Regions from separate parts of the Geomicrobium sp. JCM 19037 genome, predicted to be linked through region 3. Evidence: riboswitches for the same ligand, from Rfam matches in the RefSeq annotation. Region 3 holds a riboswitch; each other region holds the start of a gene.
The links. A riboswitch is a leader RNA that binds a small molecule or an ion and turns the genes downstream of it on or off. The one in region 3 is predicted to bind thiamine pyrophosphate.
Positions count from the first base shown of each region.

Region 1: it holds a riboswitch for thiamine pyrophosphate, as region 3 does, so the genes downstream of both, tenA (thiaminase II) here and thiT (energy-coupled thiamine transporter ThiT) in region 3, are expected to answer to the same signal.
Region 2: it holds a riboswitch for thiamine pyrophosphate, as region 3 does, so the genes downstream of both, JCM19037_RS30335 (thiamine phosphate synthase) here and thiT (energy-coupled thiamine transporter ThiT) in region 3, are expected to answer to the same signal.

Region 1 is NZ_BAWZ01000047.1:15,309-19,500, reverse strand. It holds gene JCM19037_RS19675 (chromate transporter) at 5-574, shown strand; gene JCM19037_RS19670 (chromate transporter) at 578-1,114, shown strand; TPP riboswitch at 1,254-1,355, shown strand; partial or broken gene tenA (thiaminase II) at 1,457-2,126, shown strand; gene JCM19037_RS19660 (DUF4349 domain-containing protein) at 2,413-3,264, opposite strand; gene JCM19037_RS19655 (sorbosone dehydrogenase family protein) at 3,380-4,192, opposite strand, start outside.
Region 2 is NZ_BAWZ01000044.1:10,274-14,465, reverse strand. It holds partial or broken gene dhaK (dihydroxyacetone kinase subunit DhaK) at 1-30, opposite strand, end outside; gene JCM19037_RS19095 (histidine phosphatase family protein) at 175-672, shown strand; gene JCM19037_RS19090 (GNAT family N-acetyltransferase) at 634-1,179, opposite strand; TPP riboswitch at 1,527-1,627, shown strand; partial or broken gene JCM19037_RS30335 (thiamine phosphate synthase) at 1,617-2,341, shown strand; gene JCM19037_RS28825 (FAD-binding oxidoreductase) at 2,322-2,885, shown strand; partial or broken gene JCM19037_RS29040 (FAD-dependent oxidoreductase) at 2,899-3,333, shown strand; gene thiS (sulfur carrier protein ThiS) at 3,352-3,609, shown strand; partial or broken gene JCM19037_RS19070 (thiazole synthase) at 3,613-4,192, shown strand, end outside.
Region 3 is NZ_BAWZ01000005.1:134,214-138,405, reverse strand. It holds partial or broken gene ade (adenine deaminase) at 1-223, opposite strand, end outside; gene JCM19037_RS04705 (GNAT family N-acetyltransferase) at 256-744, opposite strand; gene JCM19037_RS04700 (HAD family hydrolase) at 720-1,385, opposite strand; TPP riboswitch at 1,454-1,553, shown strand; gene thiT (energy-coupled thiamine transporter ThiT) at 1,630-2,187, shown strand; partial or broken gene JCM19037_RS26720 (proline racemase family protein) at 2,245-3,236, opposite strand; gene JCM19037_RS04685 (TRAP transporter large permease) at 3,248-4,192, opposite strand, start outside.

The DNA of each region.
Region 1 (4,192 bases), on a different contig from region 3:
CCTCATGAATTTACAAATCCAATGGAAGATCTTCATCGCAATGGCACGGGCAAATGTCCTCGGATATGGTGGGGGACCCGCGACGATCCCACTCGTACATAAAGAAATCGTCGAAAAATATCGCTGGATGGACGATGAAGAATTTACAGAGGTGGTCGCGCTCGGAAACACACTACCAGGCCCAATCATTACTAAACTTTGTGGGTATGTCGGCTATAGAGTAGGCGGGATTGTCGGTATGATAAACGCCGTGTTAGCCACAGTCATGCCGACTGCCATCATTATGCTCATCCTTGTTGGTACACTGACAACATTTAGGGAAACACCGATCGTTCAAGGCATGACGAATGCAATTATGCCAATTGTAGGCGTGCTCTTGCTATCCCTAACATACAACTTTTTAAAACAATCCACACAGAAATCCGGATTCTTCCTGACCATAGTTTTGACGGTCATCAGTCTATTATTATTTGAATGGCTAAATTTGCATCCCGCAATTCTTATCGTTTCATTGATTGCGATTGCCTTCGCACAGAAACCGAAACCACAACCTGCTAGAAAAGAGGAGGCGTAATCAATGCTCACGGACTTATGGAACTTATTTCTTGCCTTTTTCATACCGGGCATCGTTGGTTACGGTGGCGGTCCAGCATCCATTCCACTCATTGAACATGAAGTTGTACATCGTTACGGTTGGATGAGTACTCAAGAGTTTGGCGAAGTTCTCGCGCTCGGAAACGCCATTCCAGGACCGATTGCCACAAAAATGGCCGCTTTTGTCGGTTGGGAAGTCGCTGGTGTTCCCGGCGTTCTCGTTACCCTGCTCGCAACGGTCGGTCCGTCGCTTGCGCTCATGATGCTTTTAATGAGTATCCTACTGAAATTTAAAGACCACCCCCGAGTGAAAAACATGACGAACTATATCCGTGCACCGATTGCGGTTCTCCTCGGCGTACTTACGTATCAGTTTTTCTTCATGTCTTGGGAAGGGAATGGGATGTGGCAAACGGTGCTCTTGGTCGGCGCTGCACTATTACTCCTAGAGAAATTTAAGGTTCACCCTGCGATCGTCATCGTAAGTTCGCTTCTGTATGGTGCGATTTTCTTATCATAAATAAAAATGGGTAATATGAACTATAATAAAGGTTGGTTTAATTGGTATTTTATGGTAAATAATCCCTCCTCAATTCGTTTTGATTTTCAGACTATTGTATGGTTTAATAGAAAGTGAGTAAGCCATTCTTGAATATATTTTTATTCACTAGGGGAGCCGGCACCGGCTGAGAGAAGCAATGTTTCGACCCTTTGAACCTGATCTGGATTATACCAGCGTAGGGAAGTGGAGCTTGTTTTAACCATGCTCTGTTTTCTATGCAGAGCTTTTTTTATTGCTCTCATAGAGAACCGAACGCCGGTGCCTCACTGTGAATCAAAACACTTATGGAGGGATTTTGTAATGTCATTTACTGAAGAATTACGTAAAGAATGTGCCCTGTTTTTGAAGCGATCTTTGAGCATCCGTTCGTGCAAGGCATTGGAAACGGCAACCTTCAACCCGGTCAACTGACCCATTATGTAAAACAAGACTTTGAATATTTGAATACGTTTATGCAAATTTACGGACTGGCGATCAGCCGCTCAGAACGAAGAGAAGATATGCAATTACTAAATGAACAAATTTCTTTCGTACTCAATGATGAAGTCCATCCGCACAACAATTTCTGTCAAGTTGCTGGTGTAAACTACGAAGACTTGCAGTATGAGCTCTCGCACCAACCGCTCATCACTATACTCGGCACATGTTGGATGTGGCTCACCGAGGGTCGTTTGGCGAAATGATTGCCGTCCTCCTTCCTTGTCCTTGGACGTATTACGAAATTGCGGTTCACTTGGACAAGACGAAACAGCCGGGTAAAAACCATCCTTTTTATGATTGGATCTCTTTTTATAAAGAAATGGGTGACAGCGTTACGATGGCCTTTCGTAATCGTCTTGATGAATACGCCAAGACCGCTACCGATGAAGAAAAAACAAGGATGCGTGATGCCTTTCTAAAGAGCTGTCAATTGGAATGGCAGTTCTGGCAAATGGCGTTTACCGAAGAAAAGTGGCCCGTACAAATATAATTGAGGAAAGCCAGAATGGGTAATGTACCCATTCTGGCTTTTTGCGAGCACTCAAATCCGACCGACTCATTCTACTCCGATTACGCAAGGGGGAAGGGACGCTTCTACGCGAGATTCTTGCGTTTTTGCGGCCGTTTCGGTGATGTGCACGTTTTCGACGCCGGTGTGCACATTTTCGACACCGATGTGCACGCTTTCGACAATGCGCCCCGCCGCAAATGAACCGCCCTTTACTTTGCCCCGTTCGTCTTATTATTTTTTCTCCAGTAAATAAAAATAGCAAGCCCTAATAGAAGTAAGGGGATGAGCACTGGAGACAGACCAATGACGAATACCACCACGCCTGAGACGATTGCATGAGCACGTTAATCGTGTCGGTAAACATATTCGACGCTTGCCCCCAGGTGTTTAAAGAGGTTTGATCGGTCAACGTTGACCCTGCGGTCTCGCGCACGTTAATATTCACCAATGCGTACGTCACTTGATGGTCTAAATAATTCATGCGACCTTGAATTGTTTCAATTTGCTCTTGCGTGTCCGCCAGATCATCCGAGATAGAAAGCAAGTCTTCTGTCGTATCTGCATCTTCCATAAACACGAGCAGCCGTTCTTCAACAGCTTCGTGCGACCGAAGTCTTGACTCTAGATCGACGTACTCTTCTGTCACGTCTTCACCTGTCGTCATTCGGTCGACGACTTGTAAACTAAGGGACTCTATCTGATCCAAAAAGGGTGTAAAGTTCTCTTCAGGCACGCGCACAGCAAACGTCCCGCTCATTTCACCGTCTCCTGCATCTTGGACAGACGACTCCACAACAAAGCCATTCATTTCTTCAATGGATTGCTGAATCTGGTCTTGAGCTTCTTGAAACCTTTCAACATCAATTGTGAGGTGACCATTATATACGATCATTCGCTCTGCCGTATCAATCGCTTCCACTTCCGCTTCATTTGCAGCCGAGTCGTCTAACGTTTCCCCCTCGTCCAACTCCACCTCCGACTCAGCATGATCTTGAGCAACATCTGCCCCGCTATCATTTCCTTCTTGAGAAAGATCTGCCGCTTCGTCATTTTGGTTATCACTACACGCAACAACAAAGGCGAAAAATAGAAAAACGAGCATGATTTTATAATTCATCTTTTGACCCCCTTCTCTTTCCTTCTTTGTCGTTGCCCACCATTATTTGTTTCAATTATTTGAAAATATGTAAAAAAACCTAATAGGGGAAAGCTCCCCTACCAGGTCTTTACGTTTACGCTTCAGGTCCTTCAAAACGAAGCAATCGGTCATCTTCATCGATTGGGTCGCCTCGTCCATCCGTATTGTTCGTAATCACATAAAACATGTTCTCGTTTTCGTCATATACGACATCACGCCAGCGTCCTTCTCCTTCAAGGATTGTATCTGTTGTGTTGTCGTCCACATCAAAGCGAATCAACTGTTCACCGGCAAGCGCAGCTACATAAAATGATTGCTCACCAACCATCGCAGCTCCTGACGGAGCCCACGTCTCTTCACCAGAGTTCATGACTGCCGTTTCCATACCTTCTTCGGTTTCATCACCAACAATTTCTGGCCACCCATAGTTGTTTCCAGGTTCAATGTGATTGATTTCGTCGTTCGCCGTAGGACCATGCTCTGTACTAAACAGTCGGTCATCATCTGTCCAATCCAACCCTTGTGGATTTCGATGACCGTAAGAATAGACGTAAGAGTCATCAAATGGATTATCTTCGGCTACCGTGCCATCGAGGTTCATTCGCAAAATTTTACCCGCTAAGCTGTCCGTGTCCTGGGAAAGCTCTGGATCTTCCGCATCACCTGTCGTTGCATACAAATACCCATCTGGTCCGATCGCGAGTCTACCGCCGTTGTGCGTCGTCGCTCCTGGAATGTCTTCTATCAAGACATCCGTTTCTTGCCATTCATCACCGTCACGTTCAATCTCAACAATCCGATTATAAATGCCATCAGTGGCTACATACGTATGATAGATGATCGCTGTATCTTCATCTTCTGGATGCAACACCATGCCATGAAGACCACCTTCACCTTCTTGGTGGAC
Region 2 (4,192 bases), on a different contig from region 3:
CTCCTCTACAATTTGCTCGGAATCATTCATTAGTTTTTCATGAATGGCGAGACCACCTTTCGTTTTCGTAAATTATCTCATTAGATGCTAGACCCGTAAACGATATGCAAAACATTTCGAAACTTCGCTTCGGATCAATTCGTAGTAAGGACAAACACTCAAGGAGGCCATTTCATGATTTATCTCGTTCGACATTGTCGTGCAACCGGGCAAGAGCCCGATGCACCGCTCACCAAAGAAGGTGAACAACAGGCGAAGAATCTCGCTGCATTCTTTCATAAAAAAGAAGTTTCTCACATTGTAAGTAGCCCTTACACGCGGGCGACGGCGACGATTGCACCGTTTAGTGCTGCGAGCGGCGTTCCGGTACAAACCGATGAGCGACTAAGAGAGCGGGTACTAAGCGAAGAACCGATGGACGAGTGGCTCTCCCCGTTGGAGCGGAGTTTTCAAGACCCGGACTACACGTGCGTTGGTGGTGAATCGGCTAGAGACGCACTTACGAGAGGTCGGGCTGTGCTGGACAGCCTTCCAAAGTACACGGTTGTTGTGAGCCACGGCAACCTGTTGGCCCTTCTATTAGGGTTCGGTTTTGATGAGTGGAAGCAAATGAAAAACCCCGATGTGTTTGTGTTAGATGCGGGTCGTGTCGAGCGAGTAATCCCGTTTTAATAGACTCATCTGCACAATATCAAAATACTCTCCATTTCGATAGACGGCTTCGCGCTTTATGCCTTCTCGTGTGAAGCCGAGCTTTTCATATAGTTGTAATGCGGCAGTATTAAATTCAAACACTTGCAAATGCAAACGATGCAGGTTCATTTCCAAAAAGCTATACGCTAGGAGGAGACCGAATGCTTCACGTCCATACCCTTTGCCCCAGTAGTCTTTGTCCCCAATATCAATGATGCATTCTGCGTTACGGTTTTTCATATCAATTCCGATCAGTGACGTAACACCGATCGCCTCATTACTCACGCGATCAACAATGATATAACTCTTTGAGTGCGACGAACCTAGCATGACTTGCTTGACAAACTGTTCGGTTTCCTCAAGCGTATACACATCTAAATAAGGATTCGTCGTTTTCATTACATCCAAATCGTTGCGCCAACGGTGGTACTGTTTGGCGTCGCCCTCCGTCATTTTCCGCAGTCTCACTCGTTCAGATTTTAACATGCGATCCGCTCCTTTTCTGTCATTATGTATAGGCGTTTTACTTCTCTGGCATCTGATAAGAGGCCGATCTGGCGACTCACTGCTCAGGCGCTCAAATATGTGACTCACCACTTCTTGTGCTCGCTCCGTTGTTTCGTACTTCCCGAGCGTACTGCTCCATTCCGAAAACGAACCTTTGCCGAGTACACCTTCTACATATTTTCCTTTGACGGTAATCTGTTGTACATGGAGGATGGATTTCTTATTTTGAGACTGGATCCACATGTCTTTTCTCCTCTCTCTCTACGTGACGTTTGACGAACAATTGTCTTCATTGATAAGATAACATAAAGATACTTGATTTATAAAAAAGCTACTAGGGGTGCCCGCATACGGCTGAGATGAGGAAACTCAAACTCTTGAACCTGAACTGGTTGATACCAGCGGAGGAAAGTAGAATGTGTGACCATGCATGGTACCTACTATGTGACATTCGTCGATCTTTTCTCCAAAGAGGTCGGCTTTTTTGTGTATACAAAAGTAGGAGCGTGAGACCGATGTCTTGGCACTTAGTAACTGACGCACAACTTCCATTTCATATGCAAATACGCATTCTTAAACAATGCGTTCCTCATATTACGACGATTCACGTGAGGGACAAACAAGCTTCATTGCAACGTTTGAAACAACAGATTGACCATATGCTTCGCTTAGGGCTTAGAACAGACCAAATGATCTTGAACACACATGCCGAAGCTGCTGCAGCTTGGGGGCTAAAAGGGGTGCACTTGCCCGCAAGCAGCGCCTATCGTATTCGTGAGCTTAAAGCGAAACATCCAGATTTGATAGTGGGTGCGTCTGTCCACGCTAAAGACGAAGCACTCACACAAGCTGAAGAAGGGGCAGACTACCTTTACTTCGGTCACGTCTTCGAAACGAACAGCAAACCGGGAATCACCCACGAGGGTTGGCACAGCTAGAAGATATCACACAACACATGAGCGTACCTGTCTATGCGATTGGTGGGATTACACCTGAAAACTTACAAGACGTACAAAAAGCTGGAGCCTCTGGTGTTGCCATCATGTCCGGAGTATGGTCATCCGAAAACCCTCGAGTGGCTTCCCAAACTTATGAACAGTACGGGAAGGATCGTGCGACACATGATGCATCCAACGTATGACCTGCTTATTGTCGGGGCAGGCATCATTGGCTTATCCACCGCTTATTATGCAGCCAATCACGGGCTGAAAACGGCGATCATCGACCGAGCTCAGCCGGGTTCTGGCACAACAGCTGCCGCAGCCGGAATGCTCGGAGTGCAAGCAGAGTTAGAAGGGCCGTCCGAACTTTATCCGCTAGCCAAACAGAGCCGCGAACTATACGCGCACCTGAAAGATGAATTGGCTGAACTTACCGGTACAGACATTGGCTGGACGCGCTCTGGCGCACTCAAACTGGCCTTTGATCAAACCGAAATGACGCTCCTGAAAGACATCCATTCGTGGCAAAAGCGCGAAGGGGAACACGTTGAGTATGTGGACCAAGAAACATTGCAACGCATCGCACCTGCTACCTCACCCGAAGCGATCGGAGGATTGCACTTCCCAAACGAGGCGCATATCCAACCCGCTCAAACCGCGCGGCACTCACACAAGCCATCGTCTCAAAAGGCGTCGACCTGTACTTGGACACAACCGTCATCAAACCGCTCATTAACGGTGTAGAGAGACATCTGGCACCTTGCACGCCGACCAGCTCGTCATTGCCACAGGCGTAGACACCTTGCCCGAACTGGATGCTCTTTGGGACGTGCATCCGATAAAAGGGGAAATCGTGAAGGTAATGACCGATCGAGCAGCGGTGCAACAGACCCTCTTCTATAAAGGAATGTACGTTGTTCCAAAACCAGATGGGGAGCTAATTCTCGGGGCGACGTCCGAAGCCTCGCGCAACCGAGACGTCACGGTGCACGGCGTTCAACAATTGCTCAGTCAAATCACAACGCTCATCCCTTCTCTAAAGCATGCGAAAATTACGAACATGTGGGCAGGACTTAGGCCACAATCGACAACAGGCCTTCCTTTCATCGGTCCACACCCCGCTCAACAAAACTGTTGGCTTGCTGGCGGACACGGGCGCAACGGCATTCTACTCGCACCGATCACCGGCAAGCAAATCGTACAACAAATCATGCAAGATTCTGTTGCGTTGCCAACATTTCAACCGAAATATGGAGGATCCCACATGGAAGTCACCATCAACCAACAAAAGCGTGAACTGCCAAACCACGTGACCACTATTGAGCAGTTGCGTGAACATTTCGGACTGCAAAACACGGTCGTCATGATCGAGCATAACGGCGCGGCACTATCTGTCGACGAGCAAAACGATACGCATATTACTGCAGGTGACCAGATTGAGATGGTTCGCTTTGTAGGAGGAGGATAAACGATGTTAACGATCGGAAACTACACATTCACGTCGCGTTTATTATTAGGTACAGGGAAATATCCAAATGCCGATATTCAAAGGGAAGCCGTCAAAGCATCTGAAACGAACGTGCTCACATTTGCGCTAAGCCGCATTGACCTAGACAATATCGGACCTGATCCGATTGAACAATTGGACCGGAATGACTTTACACTTTTGCCAAACACCGCAGGCGCAAAAACAGCTGAAGAGGCGGTTCGATTAGCTCGCCTCGCGAGGTCTTCAGGCATTTGTGACATGATTAAAGTCGAAGTGATTGGTGACCCACCAACGCTATTGCCCGACCCCGTTGAAACGTTAAAAGCTACCGAGATTTTGCTAGCCGAAGGATTTACCGTACTCCCGTATCTGTCAGATGACCCGATGCTCGCACTTCGAGCTGAACAACTCGGTGCACATGCAATCATGCCAGGCGCTTCGCCAATTGGGAGTGCCTTGGCATCACCAACCCGTACAACTTGCAACTCATTATCGAAAAAGCAAACGTTCCGGTCATTGTTGATGCCGCGTCGGCGCCCCACATGATGCAGCCGAAGCGATG
Region 3 (4,192 bases):
TTGCATCAATCACTTCTGTATCGTCACCAACTGTGTGATCAGCGTTTTCCCCAACATATGCAACCCTAGACTCACATACCGCCACATCTGTATTTTCTAAGATTTCACCAGATACTACGTTGATGAGTTTGGCGTTTTTAATGACAAGTGTTGCTTTTCTTTCTCCTCGTGCCGTTTCATTCAATGGCACAAGGCATTCGAACTGAGGCTTTCGTTCGTACACTTCGCTTCCTCCTTACGTTGGTTCGGGAGGGGTCAAACGTTAAATGTCATGACCCACTCGCGAAGAACCTTTCCATGAATTGTAAACGAACTGAGCAAATAATGCACGGGGTGATTGTTGCGATAAAATGCCATCGACGGGTTATCGACGAGCGCCTCAACCGCATACGTATGCCAACCTTGTCGTTGAAACTCCGTTTTAGCCGCCTCTAGTAGTTGGGCGCCGATGCCTCTTCGTTGATAAGATTCTAATAAGTATAAGGCGTACACTTGTCCATCCGCCGCATAACGCTCAGAACGCCCATAATGGACAAAGCCTACGATCTTCCCCTCTTCATTCGTGGCTACCTTCGTATTGTTCACCTCTGTAATGATCTTTACCCAATGTTCTGTTCTCGTTGTTTCATCCAACTCATCAAGATAAGTTTGTGGAACAATACCCCAGTATGTTGTTTTCCAACTTTGCACATGCACGTGCGCGATGCCCCGGGCATCTTCTACTTTTGCTTTGCGGATGACCATGTTTCACCCTCCAACTGTTGTAATTTAGGTATGAATTGACGCCAAGATGAAAACTGGAAATGTGCGTCACTATCCACTTGTTCGTTCGTTTTCCAAGCCGCTTTCAAGCCCTTGTTACGACTTCCGATAATATCAGTGTCGTACTGGTCCCCAACATACAAGGCTTGTTCAGGCTGTACGTTCAACTGCTCTATACCTAATGCGAAAATTCGGGCATCCGGCTTTCTTAAGCCAACCTCATCTGAAATGATCACTGATTCAAAATATTCATTAATACTTAAAGAATTGAATACCGCTCGTTGAAAGCCTTTCTTTCCGTTTGAGATGATTCCGAGTTTATAATCCTTTGCCTTTAATTGTTCCAGTGTGTGCTCAACGTCAGGATACAGCTGTGCGAACCTCGGAAACAGAGTAACATAATCGGCTAGTAGTTGTTGAGGGTCTAATGGCAACTGATATTCTTTGACTAACTGCTCATATACCTCATCCTTCCAGCGCATCCCCTCATTGTCCAATTCGACAAACCTATTCAGATCGACATTCATTGAGAAACGCTCGCATTGATCTCGAAAAAAAGTTACCAATGATTTCGGTCGGTTATGTAATGTGCCATCTAAGTCAAACAAAATTGCTTTATGCATACGTGACCTCCCCAAAAACAGCTTGGCTTTCATTGTACTATAAGATATACTATATTCGTCTGAATATTATCAACCACTAGGGGTGTCGCAAGACTGAGAGGGACTCGTTCCCGACTCTTAGAACCTGATCTGGGTAACACCAGCGTAGGGAAGTGGGAGAGCACATTACGACGTTTAATGTGCGGACCTGCATCCCCCTGTGGAAACAAAAAGGGGATTTTTTTATGCAACAAGAACGTTAATCATGGTGGAAACAGCGCTCATGGTCGCACTCGCGCTCATCTTAGACCGCATTGAGTTTGCGGGTCCGTGGGTCATGGGAGGCTCGATCTCCCTTGTTATGTTGCCGATCTTTGTCATGGCATTTCGGCGCGGCTTAAAAGTTGGTCTGATGACAGGGCTACTCGTTGGTGTCATTAAGTTAATCTTAGGAAGCTCGATGATTCACCCCATCCAATTTCTATTAGACTATCCAGTTGCCTTTACCGTATTAGGACTGGCGGGTGCATTTGCTTTCAGGAACAAAAAAGGAGAACTAAACATCCGATGGGCACTGTTCGGCCTTTTCTTTGCATCATTTTTCCGTCTCGTCGCCCACATCATCTCCGGTGGAGTTTGGTTTGGCGAATATGCGCCAGAGGGATGGAACGTCTGGCTCTACTCAGCTATTTATAATACTTCATACCTTGTGCCAGAAACACTCATTACATTTGGTGTGATTCTTCTTATTGCAAAAACTCAACCGGCATTTTTCAAACTTAAAAACCGACCCGCTCGATTAAAGTCTTCGGTCGTTTCTTAAAAAAGAAAAAAGGGGGGGATGAGCGCATGCTCATCCCCCCTTTTTTCATATGCACAATTAGTTCACGATAAAACCGCCACGGAACGGATCATTCGGATCCATTAATATATTCTGGAAACCATTGATAAACGCTGTTCCTTCTACTTCCGTTCGAACCGCATCCATTTCACCTAACTTGACGCTCTCAAGCGCTCGTCCAGTAAACGTACCTCCGACAAACCCTTCACTTACAATTTCCTCGCCAATTTTCATCTCGCCTCGTCCTACCATGCGAGCAACCATTGCTGTCGTACCTGTTCCACCTGGTGAACGATCCGCTTGTCGATCACTAAATACATGAACATTTTTATACGTAGCTTCCTCAAGTGTCGGTTCGCCAAAGAAGGTAACAATATCAATGTAATTGATATAATCTTTTGTTGGGTGTTGTACACTTACCTTTTGATTTACCGCTTCTTTAATTCTTCTAGCGTATTCTTTCAACTGCATACCGTTGGATACATGAATTTTCGTATCTAGCTGTGCGATGTCCACCCAGGCAAAGTAGTTGCCCCATAACTAATATCTGTTTTGATCGTACCTAAGCCTTCGACCTCTACTTCAAGATCTTGATGTTCTAGAAAGCCAGGGACGTTTTCAAAACGAACACTTTCTGCACGGTTATTTTTCATTTTTACTTTTGGATACACAAGTCCAGCCGGTGTTTCCAATACGAGAGATGTTTCTTCTCCTGTTACTTCAACCATTCCAAGTTCAACAATCGCCGTTGAAACACCTATCGTTGCGTGACCACACATATTTAAAAAGCCAGTGTTGTCCATATAAATGACACCGAAGTCAACATCTTCCCTAGTGGGTGGTAACAAGACTGCCCCAAACATGTCTCGATGGCCTCTAGGTTCCTGAATAATTGCATTTCTTAACCACTCAAAGTTAGCCGCCATGTAGTCTCGTTGTTCAGCAACCGTTTCCCCTTTTAACTTTAATAAACCACCATTAATGATTCGAGTTGGCTCCCCAAACGTATGTGTTTCAATTGTTTGCACCATTCTGTTAAAAATCATTCGATCGTCTCCTTTAGATAAAATAGTATGTGTGTGCCAACTTGACGAAGCCCCATCAGCACATTAATCAATGAGTAAATTCGGAATATAGAGCATAAATCCGGAAAATAAATCATGAAAAATAACACAATTAATAACACAAGAATGTACCAGACGTTATATTTACTCGTCTCCCACATCGTCGCCTTCGCTAAAGCAGTCGTAATATACAAACCACTTGCAACAGGAGGCGTTTGTTGGCCAATTGACCACACGATCAGAACAACCATAGCAAACTGCAACGGATCAACGGATACTGCATCAGCAAGAGGCAAGAATAGAGGTACGATGACGAGTACCATAACCGTACCGTCAAACACTAACCCTCCAAGAAATAGAATTAAACTAGTAATTAACATTACGGCAATTGGATCATTCGCAAATTGAAGCAACGGTTCCATCATCTGGTGACCCACACCTAAACCTGCAAAAGCAAAACCGAGCAACCCTGCGCAGGCAACGATGAACATGACAAAAGCCGTTGTCCGCACACTATCTTCAATGGCTACAAAGAAATCTTTCATGCTCATTTCTCGATAGATGAGTGCAGCTACAATCCCTACAAAAACAGCGATAGCCGCGGACTCGGTCGGTGTGGCAACTCCAGTAAGGATACTTCCAAGAATAATTACAGGAACGAGCAATGCAGGGATGTTTTTCAGTAGCTCAATGCCCACATTCTCAACTTTTACAGACTTCTCAATAATTTCTCCTTTTTGCTTGGCAGACAAAAAGTATGCAACAACCATAAAGCCTGCAGCAATCGTTAACCCGATAGGAATTCCAGTCATAAATAGTGCAGAAACAGAAATTCCAGAAACCGAAGCATATAAAATCATTGGAACACTCGGTGGTAATAAAATTCCTAGCGATGATCCAGCAGAAGTGGTTGCTGCGGAAAA